3 regions of the Bacillus sp. TCT6 genome follow, and region 3 is predicted to be linked to each of the others. Evidence: riboswitches for the same ligand, from Rfam matches in the RefSeq annotation. Region 3 holds a riboswitch; each other region holds the start of a gene.

Region 1 (3,288 bases), 4.3 Mb from region 3:
AATTGATCTTTCTTCTTATTCACTTTTAAACTCACCAATTAGCTCTTGTAATTCCTGAGAAAGCCAACTTAAAGAAGTCGCTAATTCTGCAATATCTTGTACTGATATTTCTTGCTCTTTCATGCTTTCTTCAACATTACTACTGCTGTTGGCATAAGTATTTGCAATATGTGATAATTCATTTACGACTTGAACAATATTCTGGCTATTTTGTAAAATGTCACTCGAATTACCAGAGACAGCTTTTACTTGATCTGTAACAGATTGCGCTGATTTTGAAATTTTTTCAAAGAAATCTCCACTACTTTGAACAAGTGAAATTCCAGTTTCTACTTCTTTTGAACCTTTTTGCATTGAAACTACAGCATCTTCTGTCTCAGCTTGTGTTTCACCAATTAATTTCGCTATATCTTTTGCAGACGCTTCAGTTTGTTCTGCTAATTTTCGTACTTCATCAGCAACAACTGCAAACCCTCTTCCAGCTGCTCCAGCACGTGAAGCCTCAATAGAAGCATTTAAAGCTAATAAATTTGTTTGATTTGAAATACCTGTAATTACAGTTACGATATCACTAATTTCTTTTGACCTTGTTTCTAACGAATAAATGATGGAAGATAAATCCTGTACTGCATTTTGGATTAAACTCATTTGATTAATAATTTGTCCAATCACTTCATTACCTTCAATTGAATGTTGCTCCATACCTTCAGAAGCAACCGCAACTTGTTTTGCAGCCCCAGTTATCTCTTCTACCTTATCTTCCATTCCATGTACAATTCCTAAACATTGTTGTACTGAAGTTTTTTGAGACTGTGCCCCTACTCTTAAACCTTCAATAGAACTTGCAATCTCTTGAACTGCCATACTGTTTTCCTCTGTACTCGCCGACAATTCTTGTGAAGAAGAAGAAACTTGCTCAGCAGTTTGCCTTACTTTATCTATAATCCCTTTAAATTTTTCAATCGTGTTATTGAAATAAACATTAATAATTCCAATATCATCTGGTCTTTCTTTTAATTTAATACTTAAATCACCTTCACCAATTTTACGTAATCCTTCTCGTAAATCTTTTAATGGAGCTAGCGAGTGACGCACGATAAAGAATTGAGTAATAGTCGCAATTGCTAATGAAATAATGATAAAGAGTAAGCCCTGTATCATAAACTTCTCTTTTGTAATAGGAACAATGGAAGCATCTAAGTCAGCCGCAATAATTGCAACAATATTGTTTTCTCCATCTGTAATTGGTTCTAATATTGTCACCCACGAACCTATTTCATCTTCATATACTTCTGTCATTTGGGCCTTTTTCGTATCAATGACCTTATCGTACGCCTTCATCCAATGAGCGGGTTGTTCATAATAATCTCCCGGCTTTATAGGGAATGCATTTGTTAACTCTGTAGTCAAACCAACGAGTTGTAATTCTCGCTTTTCATTCGGCTTTGCTCCTGTAACATACGTTTGTCCAACACTTTTCAATTCTTTTGACACTTCATCTAATTTCTCTGTTAACTTTTCTTTTTTCACTTTTTCGGCTGTAGGATCTTTCGCCATGTCTCTAACTAATTCTACATCCAATTTTTTCAACACTATTTCTCCTGTTTCAATAGACTGTCTTTCAAATAAAGACATCATACTATTTTGAAACATGTTGAAACTTAACGCGCCCATACTTCCAACAAGTGTCAAAATAACTAATACGGTTAATAAGACGTTCTTTTGAAGGAACGATAACTTATGCCAATATTTTTTCATTAATATCCACCTTCCTTAATGATTCTAAACAAAAAAAACAAAATATATGAATATTTTGTTTAAAGATGTTTCTCAATATGTTCGAGAATAAAAAAAAGCCAATGTAAAAGCATTGGCCAAGACCAACCCTATCCGTCCGGTAACTGGCTAGCATAGCCTTTCGACCTTAGCTCCTGTAGTTTTGCGTCCTCATGTTTCCATCAGTTTGCCTTTCTCGCTGAACGAGTTGAACGATATGGGAGTTCTATGAGAATCATATATTCTCTATCAAAGGTTACAACATATAAATCAAAATGTCTACTTATTTAGAGATATAAATACAAATTTTTAACGAATTGCTTTTTCGAAATAATTTCAAAAAGTACGTGAATGTTACTTTTTTTGTGTTATATAATAAAAAATGTATAAATAACAAGGATTTCTTCGGGTATTTATTTAATTTTCATTCAAATTAAACTATTCGAATATATCTTAACTAATGAATTTCGGAGGTAGTTTATCATGTTTTGGCTACAATTTCTTACCTTGTTACTCTGTATTTTTATTGGTGCACGCCTAGGCGGAGTTGGTTTAGGAGTAATGGGTGGAGTTGGTATGGCAATACTCGTTTTTGTCTTCCACTTACAACCGACCGCGCCTCCTATCGATGTAATGCTTATGATTTTGGCAGTAATTACAGCCGCTGGTGCTTTGCAAGCTGCTGGAGGAATGGACTATCTTGTTCACCTAGCTGAAAAAGCATTACGAAAAAATCCAAAGCGTATTACTTTTTTTGCTCCAATTGTTACTTATTTATTCACACTATGTGCAGGTACTGGTCACGTTGCCTATTCTGTACTTCCTGTTATTGCAGAAGTCTCTCGTGAATCAGGGGTTAGACCGGAACGCCCAATGTCGATTGCCGTAATCGCTTCTCAACAAGCAATTACAGCTAGCCCAATTTCAGCTGCCACAGTTGCTCTTTTAGCAATGTTAGCTGACTATAAAATCACTTTATTAGATATTTTAAAAGTGAGTATTCCTTCTACTTTCATTGCTTGTATGTTAGCAGCATTCGTTGCTAGTAAGATGGGAAAAGAATTAAATGAAGACCCTGAATACTTAAAACGATTAAAAGAAGGAATGATTCCTAAGCTTGAAGAGAAAAAAGAATTTGTAGGTGTAAAGGGCGCCAAATTATCAGTTATCCTTTTCCTTGTAGGAACCTTCCTTGTTGTACTTCTTGGTTCATTTGAAGCACTTCGTCCAGGATGGATAGTTGATGGGAAGTTAGCCCGTCTTTCCATGCCGAACACAATTGAGATGGTTATGTTAACTATCGCGGCTCTTATTATTATTTTCTGTAAACCAAATGTAGAAAGCATTGTGTCTGGTAACGTCTTTAAAGCAGGAGCAACAGCAGTTGTTGCTATTTTCGGTATCGCTTGGATGGGAGATACTTTCTTTAATGGAAACTTAAATATGATTCAAGGATCTATTCAGCATTTAGTAACAAGTGCACCTTGGCTATTTGCCATCGCACTATTCATT
Region 2 (3,288 bases), 3.6 Mb from region 3:
ATAATGGAGTGACAAAATGAAATACACCTGTCCATGTTGCGGATATAAAGTTTCACTTTATTGGATCAGTTAGAAAACCGACTAGTGAAGATGTGAAGGATGCTAGTTGGCCGCGAATTTGTTAAGTAAAATGTTATTACTCGATTCGATGGGAGTAATAACATTTTTTATTTAATGCTGAAAGAATTACTGCCGTCTTATAAAGTAATAAGAAGGACTACATCGGTAAATTTTATTGATGGATATATTAGGAATGAATACAAAAGTATAGATGTATAGTCGACTTTGTGTATTTAATGTTATCATATTGAATGATATGGAAATTTTTAATAGAATAAGTAACTAAAAATTCAAAGGTAATGAAGCTTTTGTTGTATAAAGAAAATACTTAGTAGTAATCAACAATATTAAAAATAAGATTCGTATTTATATAAATTTAGTAGAAATGGGGTTTTAAAAAGGAATGAGTATCAGCATAACGCGGCAAAAGATTTTGGCGGCCGCTTCTCAAATTGTGCAATGTAAAGGGGTTGCTAAATTAACCTTAGAAGCAGTGGCAAAAGAGGCGGGTGTAAGTAAAGGTGGATTATTGTATCACTTTGCAAATAAAGAAGCTTTAATAGAAGGTATGATAGTCAGAGGGATAGAGGATTATGAGGGCGCTATTTACAATAAAGTAGCGGAAGACTCAGAGAGGAAAGGGAGATGGGTTCGCTCTTTTGTAGAGGAAAGATTAAGTAATGAGAGAAGAACAGAAGAGTTGTCTAGTAGTATGATGGCAGCATTCATGTTAAAACCTGAATTACTTGAGCCATTACAACAATCATTTCAGCAACTGCAAAAGAATATAGAAAACGATGAGATAGATTCAGTTTGTGCAACAATTATTAGATTAGCAGCAGATGGATTATGGTATTCGGAATATTTAGGGGTTGGCAGACTAAGCCCCGAGTTAAGAGAAAAAGTGATTCAAGCTCTTATTGATAATTCGTATAAATAGAATATACGAACTATATAATGCGAAAACAATTCACCATTACTTATTTAATGTAGTGGTGAATTGTTTTTTTTATTAGAAAAATAGAACAATTTTATAGAGTATTGAATTATAACCGTCCAGACGGTATAGTAATATTTGGTTTAAGAGGAAAATGAAACAAAAAAAGAATAAAAGATATTTTTAGCACACTATTCGAAAGGATAGGCCGCAAAGCTTAGAGTCTACGGTAATACATATTGGTTACTAAGATCGTCTGGTTGCACATTTTTGATGCAACCGGACGGTCTTTTTTTGTTATATAAATATAAAAAAATAGGAGGGAACTATGCAAATGAAAAGTACTAAAAGGCATATTTCAATGGTTTCATTAGTTTTTCTAGTATTATTTTCAGTGCTGAATGTGTGGGCTCCAGTTATTCAAGCTGCTGTGATGAAAAGTCCAGTGGACGAAATTAATATTTCCCGTACTGATGGCACGACATCTGAACCGTATCAAGCCTCAGATGGTATGAAAGTAGAAGTGAAGTGGTCAGCTAAAGAAAAAATAAAAAGTGGAGATCAATTCACAATTGATATGCCAAAAGAGTTTCGAAAAGACCTTATGAATATGAGTTTTCCTTTAAAAGATGCTGAAGGAAAAACAGTTGGTACATGTGAGATGAAAAAGGGTCTATTAACGTGTACTATGGGTGATTACGTAGAAGGAAAGAATAACATTAAAGGCTCTTTATTCGTAGAATTCTACTTTGGTCTAGAAGCATATGATGGTGTTAAAGAAATTCCATTAGAATTTAACGTTGATGGTCAAATCGTCAATAAAGAAGTAAGTGTAAATAATACGACAGAGAGACCGAAGCCACAGCCCAATACGGAAAATTTATTGAAATGGGGTTCTTATAATCAAGAAGATCCTTCAATTGCTGATTGGCTTGTATACGTAAATGCAACTGGAACAGAAATGCAAGATCTTAAATTAACAGATACATTAGGACCTGGGCATGAGTTAATTACAGACAGCGTAGTATTAGAAGAGGCTGTATTTGAAGATGGTTATGCACCAACAAATATTAAGCCAGCAGATTTATCTAACATTAAAATAAATGCAACGAAGACTGGATTTACAATTGAGTTTCCAGACAGTTCAAAAGGTTATATTTTAAGATATAAAACAAAGGTTACAAATCCTGCTGCAAAGCCTCATAAAAATACTGTGAAATTAGAAGGTAAAAATATTAAAACTGAAGAAAAAGTAGGACAAGTATTTGTAAGTGGTGGAGGAGGATCCGGTTCAGGTGACAATAATCCACCTAGCATTGAAAAAAATATAGTTGATGAGAATGGCAAGCTTGTAGAGAATGAGCAGTTAACACAAATGGATCAAGTTATTCAATACCAAGTTGGTACACATATACCGAACGATCCTCCTAAATACACATCTATGGTAATTAGTGATGATTTAGAAGATGTTTTAGAAGTATTAGAGGCAAAAGTGTATGATCAAAATGGCCAAGATATTACTTCTAAAGGAACGTTAAATATAGATAAACAAAGAAGTGAAGTAACATTTACGTTTGGTGAGAGTTTTGACTATAAGTCATATGAAGACCAGATAATCAATCTCAGTATCAAGGCGAAAATAAAAAATAATGCAGACTTATCTTCTTACGTAGATAAGAAGATTCCTAATAAAGCGGAATTGCATTTTGATGATAAAACATTAACATCAAAAGAAGTAACTATTACGCCGCCTGAAGCTCCAAAAGATGGTACAGTATTGATTCATAAAACAGATTCTGAGAATCCGAATAAAGGGTTAAAAGGTGCCGAATTTGAAGTTCGAAATAGTGCAAATGAAGTTGTTGTAAAACTGAAAACGGACGAAAAAGGTTTTTCAGTACCTCAAACTTTAGCTCCTGGGACGTATAAAGTTTATGAAACAGTAGCACCAGAAGGATATCAAAAATTAACAAGCCCAGTAGAGGTTACACTTCAAGCTGGAGAAATAAAAACAATTGAAATTAAAAATACTATGCAAAAGGGTCAAATTGAAGTAAAGAAAATTGATTCGGAAAATGGTGAAAAACCATTAGCAAATGCAGAGTTTGATATAGTAAAAGACGGTGTAGTAGTCGAACATATTGTTACAGATAAAGATGGTAAGGCAATCTCTAAACCGTTAGCACCAGGAAAATATATTTTAAAAGAAACAAAAGCACCTGAAGGCTACCAATTAAAAGAAACAGAGTTCGAAGTAAATGTAACAGGGGACGGCATATTCCCAATACAAG
Region 3 (3,288 bases):
TTGAAAGTATTTTTAAGTTTATTTTTTATTATATTTTTTGTGTATGATCTTGCCTATGAATTTATCGTACCTTTGATCGCGGGAGAGCAAGAAGGCGTAGGAAAGTTTGAAGATGGTTTAGGTTTATGGCTTTACTTTTTGATGGTAGTATTGTTTTGCATTGGAATATACTTTATGAAATGGAAGAATGTTTTTGCGGTAAAGTATATTATTCTAATTGGCTATAATGTATTAGATTGTATCCACAACATTATGATTTATTATGGTAGCGATGCGGAATTTGACGGTGGAAATATAGTAGAAGTATTTTTTATTTTGTTTGCACCAATCTTTGTGAATAAAAGATATTTCTGGTTAGTTCCAGCGATACTTGTCGGGAAGTACGCTTTTACAGGAATCATTATTCAATCTTCTCTCGTTTTAATCCCAATGGCATTATATAGTGTATTTACTATTATATGTTGGATTATATTTTTGAGGGTTCAGTCTTACGTTCGTACGCTTGAGATGATGGACAAAGAAATAAAACAAACAGAAAAACTAGCAGCTGTTGGAAAGATGGCAACGGTTATTGGTTATAAGATTAGAAGACCTTTAGCAAACTTAAAAAAACTTGTGAATAAACAAGCAGACAAGCATCCAGAGGATAAAATTTATAGTGATATTATGAAACAAGAAGTAGATCGGATTCATATAATTGCTACAGAACTTAGTGGATTTGAGAAATCTAAATCACTAGAATCAGAAACTCATAACATACAAGAAATTATCTCTTATGTTATTCGAGTTATGGAAAAGCCTGCTTTAAAACAAGGAGTCCACATACAAGGTATTTACAGTAAAGACTTACCATCAATTACATGTGATGAAAAACGATTAAAACAGGTCTTTTTTAATTTAATTAAAAATGCAATTGAAGCAATGTCAGTTGGCGGAACAATTACGATTAAAGTTACTGTAAAAGAAGGAATCATCGTTCAAGTGAAAGATGAGGGATGCGGCATTCCGAAAGATAAAATTCCAAAGTTAAACGAAGCCTTTTATACAACGAAAGAAACAGGAACTGGTCTAGGTTTAGTAGTTACAGAAAAAATTATTAAAGATCACAACGGTAAAATGAGTTTTGAAAGTGAAGTTGGGGTTGGAACGACGGTTGAGGTTATGTTACCACTGCATTAACTACAAAAAACATCACTTATTTGGAAGTGATGTTTTTTTATTTTATCCCGCTATTTGCCGGGCAGCCCGATTGGTGAGGGCTGATTAAAGTTTCACTTTATCTATAAAGAATGTATGATGTGTTTTTAATATCAAAATGTTTTTTGAAAGTTTTCATTATGGATTTTCCGGGGGGAATTTAGACTATAAAAATTAATTATTTTTTTCTGAAAAAACTATTTTCTTTTTTGGGTTTTAATGGTATATTCAAAACACGATAAATAAATTCCTATATTTGGCACACTATTCGAAAGGATAGGTCGCAAAGCTAAGAGTCTAAAGTAATGAAAATTACTATGACAGTCTGGTTGCAGTTTGGATTTTCACACATAGTTGTATGTATGAAAATCGAAGAGGCAACTGGACTTTTTGTTTTCTTAAAAAAAAAATAAATGGGCACACTGTTCGAAAGAATAGGTCGCAAAGCTAAGAGTCTAAGGTAATAAAAATTACTATGATAGTCTGGTTGCAGTTTGGATTTTCACACATAGTTGTGTGTATGAAAATCGAAGAGGCAACTGGACTTTTTGTTGTCTCAAAAAAAATAAATAGGCACACTGTTCGAAAGGATAGGTCGCAAAGCTAAGAGTCTAAGGTAATGAAAATTACTATGATAGTCTGGTTGCAGTTTGGATTTTCACACATGTTGTGATATATGAAAATCGAAAAGGCAACCAGGCTTTTTATTTTTTCAGAATACACATTATGATTGTAAATTTAGTCGATTAATACATTTAATGTTCGGAATATTCGGTGCATAAAAAGCGAGGGAGGGAAGTACATTGCAAAATCAAATAGGGAAATTTGGGCGTATACTTCTCGCTGGAGGAATATTATTTACACAAGTTGGTGTGCTAGACTACTCTGCAACGAAAGTTTATGCGGTTACAAATGACGAGCAAGGACGTTTTATCGTTCATATGGATAAACAAGAAATAAAAGTTGATGAAAATGTAGTATTAAAGATTACAAATACAAATAAACAAGATGCTAATATCGAGCTGAAATTATCTAATGAGCAGCTCTTTAATGAAGAAGAAACGAAAAAAATGAATGAAAATAATAAAGCGATTCAAAACATTTCAGTAACAGAAGATCACATTGTAAAAATTGAAAAGAATGAACAAAGTAATTTTATCGGTGACGTATATGTAGTCATTCAAATGAAAAAAGCTGGAGAGTACAAATTTGAACCGATAGTGAAGTTTGAAGGGAATGAAAAGAAAATTGAATCTCCTTCTCTACATGTTGTAGAGAAAAAAGAGGCTTTAAATGTAGCTATTTCTGATGAAAATCCAAAGGCTTCAGAGGAAGTTGTGAAAAAAGAAAAAAATGAAAAAGTAAAAGTATCGGAAGAAAATAAAAAACAAGAAATAAAGCCTACTAATGCTGAAGTTCCAAAAGAAACGAATACTTTAGAGAAAGAAAAGGTTAATGAAGAACTCGTATCAAAGGAAAATGAATTAAAAGAGAGCAATAAGGTAAACGAAAATAATCAGGAATTACCTGCTATTCAAGCTGAGAAGGTATTAAAGAGCCAATCTCTACTAGCTGCTAGTCCTGTTACAAGTATTCTTAGATATCCAAATGTAAAGGTAATAAATAATAGAACAGGTGAAGGGCCTTCTATCCCGGGTAAATATGCTTTTAGATTTGTTTGGAGCCCACAAGTAACATATGAGGTAAAGGGTAGTAGCAATGACAGAACTGGTCAAAGTCAATATACATTTAGAAATTCAAATAGAGAACAGTACGTATTAGTAAAAAAAGCTGGTGAATATCAAGGGAAATGGATTGATGTCCGTATTAATATTCACTCTATGACAGCTTCATCTGTAGATGTTAAAACACCAATAACTAAAGGTGATGCAAAAAACTTTTTACAATTATATGGGAACGGAAGGTCAGGACAAACTTATAATGCTTCCTTTGAATTTTATGAACACGGAACAAGTAAAAAAGTACCATTAACGGCAATGTGGAATTTCAAAAGGATAAATAGTTATAAAAATGTAACGTTACGTAATGATGGTAGTCATTTAACGAATTTATACGTGTATGATACGAGTT

The links. A riboswitch is a leader RNA that binds a small molecule or an ion and turns the genes downstream of it on or off. The one in region 3 is predicted to bind cyclic di-GMP.
Region 1: it holds a riboswitch for cyclic di-GMP, as region 3 does, so the genes downstream of both, AC0ONG_RS00710 (methyl-accepting chemotaxis protein) here and AC0ONG_RS22650 (WxL domain-containing protein) in region 3, are expected to answer to the same signal.
Region 2: it holds a riboswitch for cyclic di-GMP, as region 3 does, so the genes downstream of both, AC0ONG_RS04095 (SpaA isopeptide-forming pilin-related protein) here and AC0ONG_RS22650 (WxL domain-containing protein) in region 3, are expected to answer to the same signal.

What each region holds. Positions count from the first base shown of each region.
Region 1 is NZ_JBVYHX010000001.1:162,181-165,468, reverse strand. Features, by position in the region: gene AC0ONG_RS00710 (methyl-accepting chemotaxis protein) at 16-1,758, opposite strand; cyclic di-GMP riboswitch class I at 1,894-1,978, opposite strand; gene AC0ONG_RS00705 (anaerobic C4-dicarboxylate transporter family protein) at 2,260-3,288, shown strand, end outside.
Region 2 is NZ_JBVYHX010000001.1:815,922-819,209, forward strand. Features, by position in the region: gene AC0ONG_RS04085 (hypothetical protein) at 1-12, shown strand, start outside; gene AC0ONG_RS04090 (TetR/AcrR family transcriptional regulator) at 464-1,000, shown strand; cyclic di-GMP riboswitch class I at 1,173-1,265, shown strand; gene AC0ONG_RS04095 (SpaA isopeptide-forming pilin-related protein) at 1,326-3,288, shown strand, end outside.
Region 3 is NZ_JBVYHX010000001.1:4,422,104-4,425,391, reverse strand. Features, by position in the region: gene AC0ONG_RS22655 (ATP-binding protein) at 1-1,179, shown strand, start outside; cyclic di-GMP riboswitch class I at 1,446-1,534, shown strand; cyclic di-GMP riboswitch class I at 1,604-1,692, shown strand; cyclic di-GMP riboswitch class I at 1,760-1,848, shown strand; gene AC0ONG_RS22650 (WxL domain-containing protein) at 2,001-3,288, shown strand, end outside.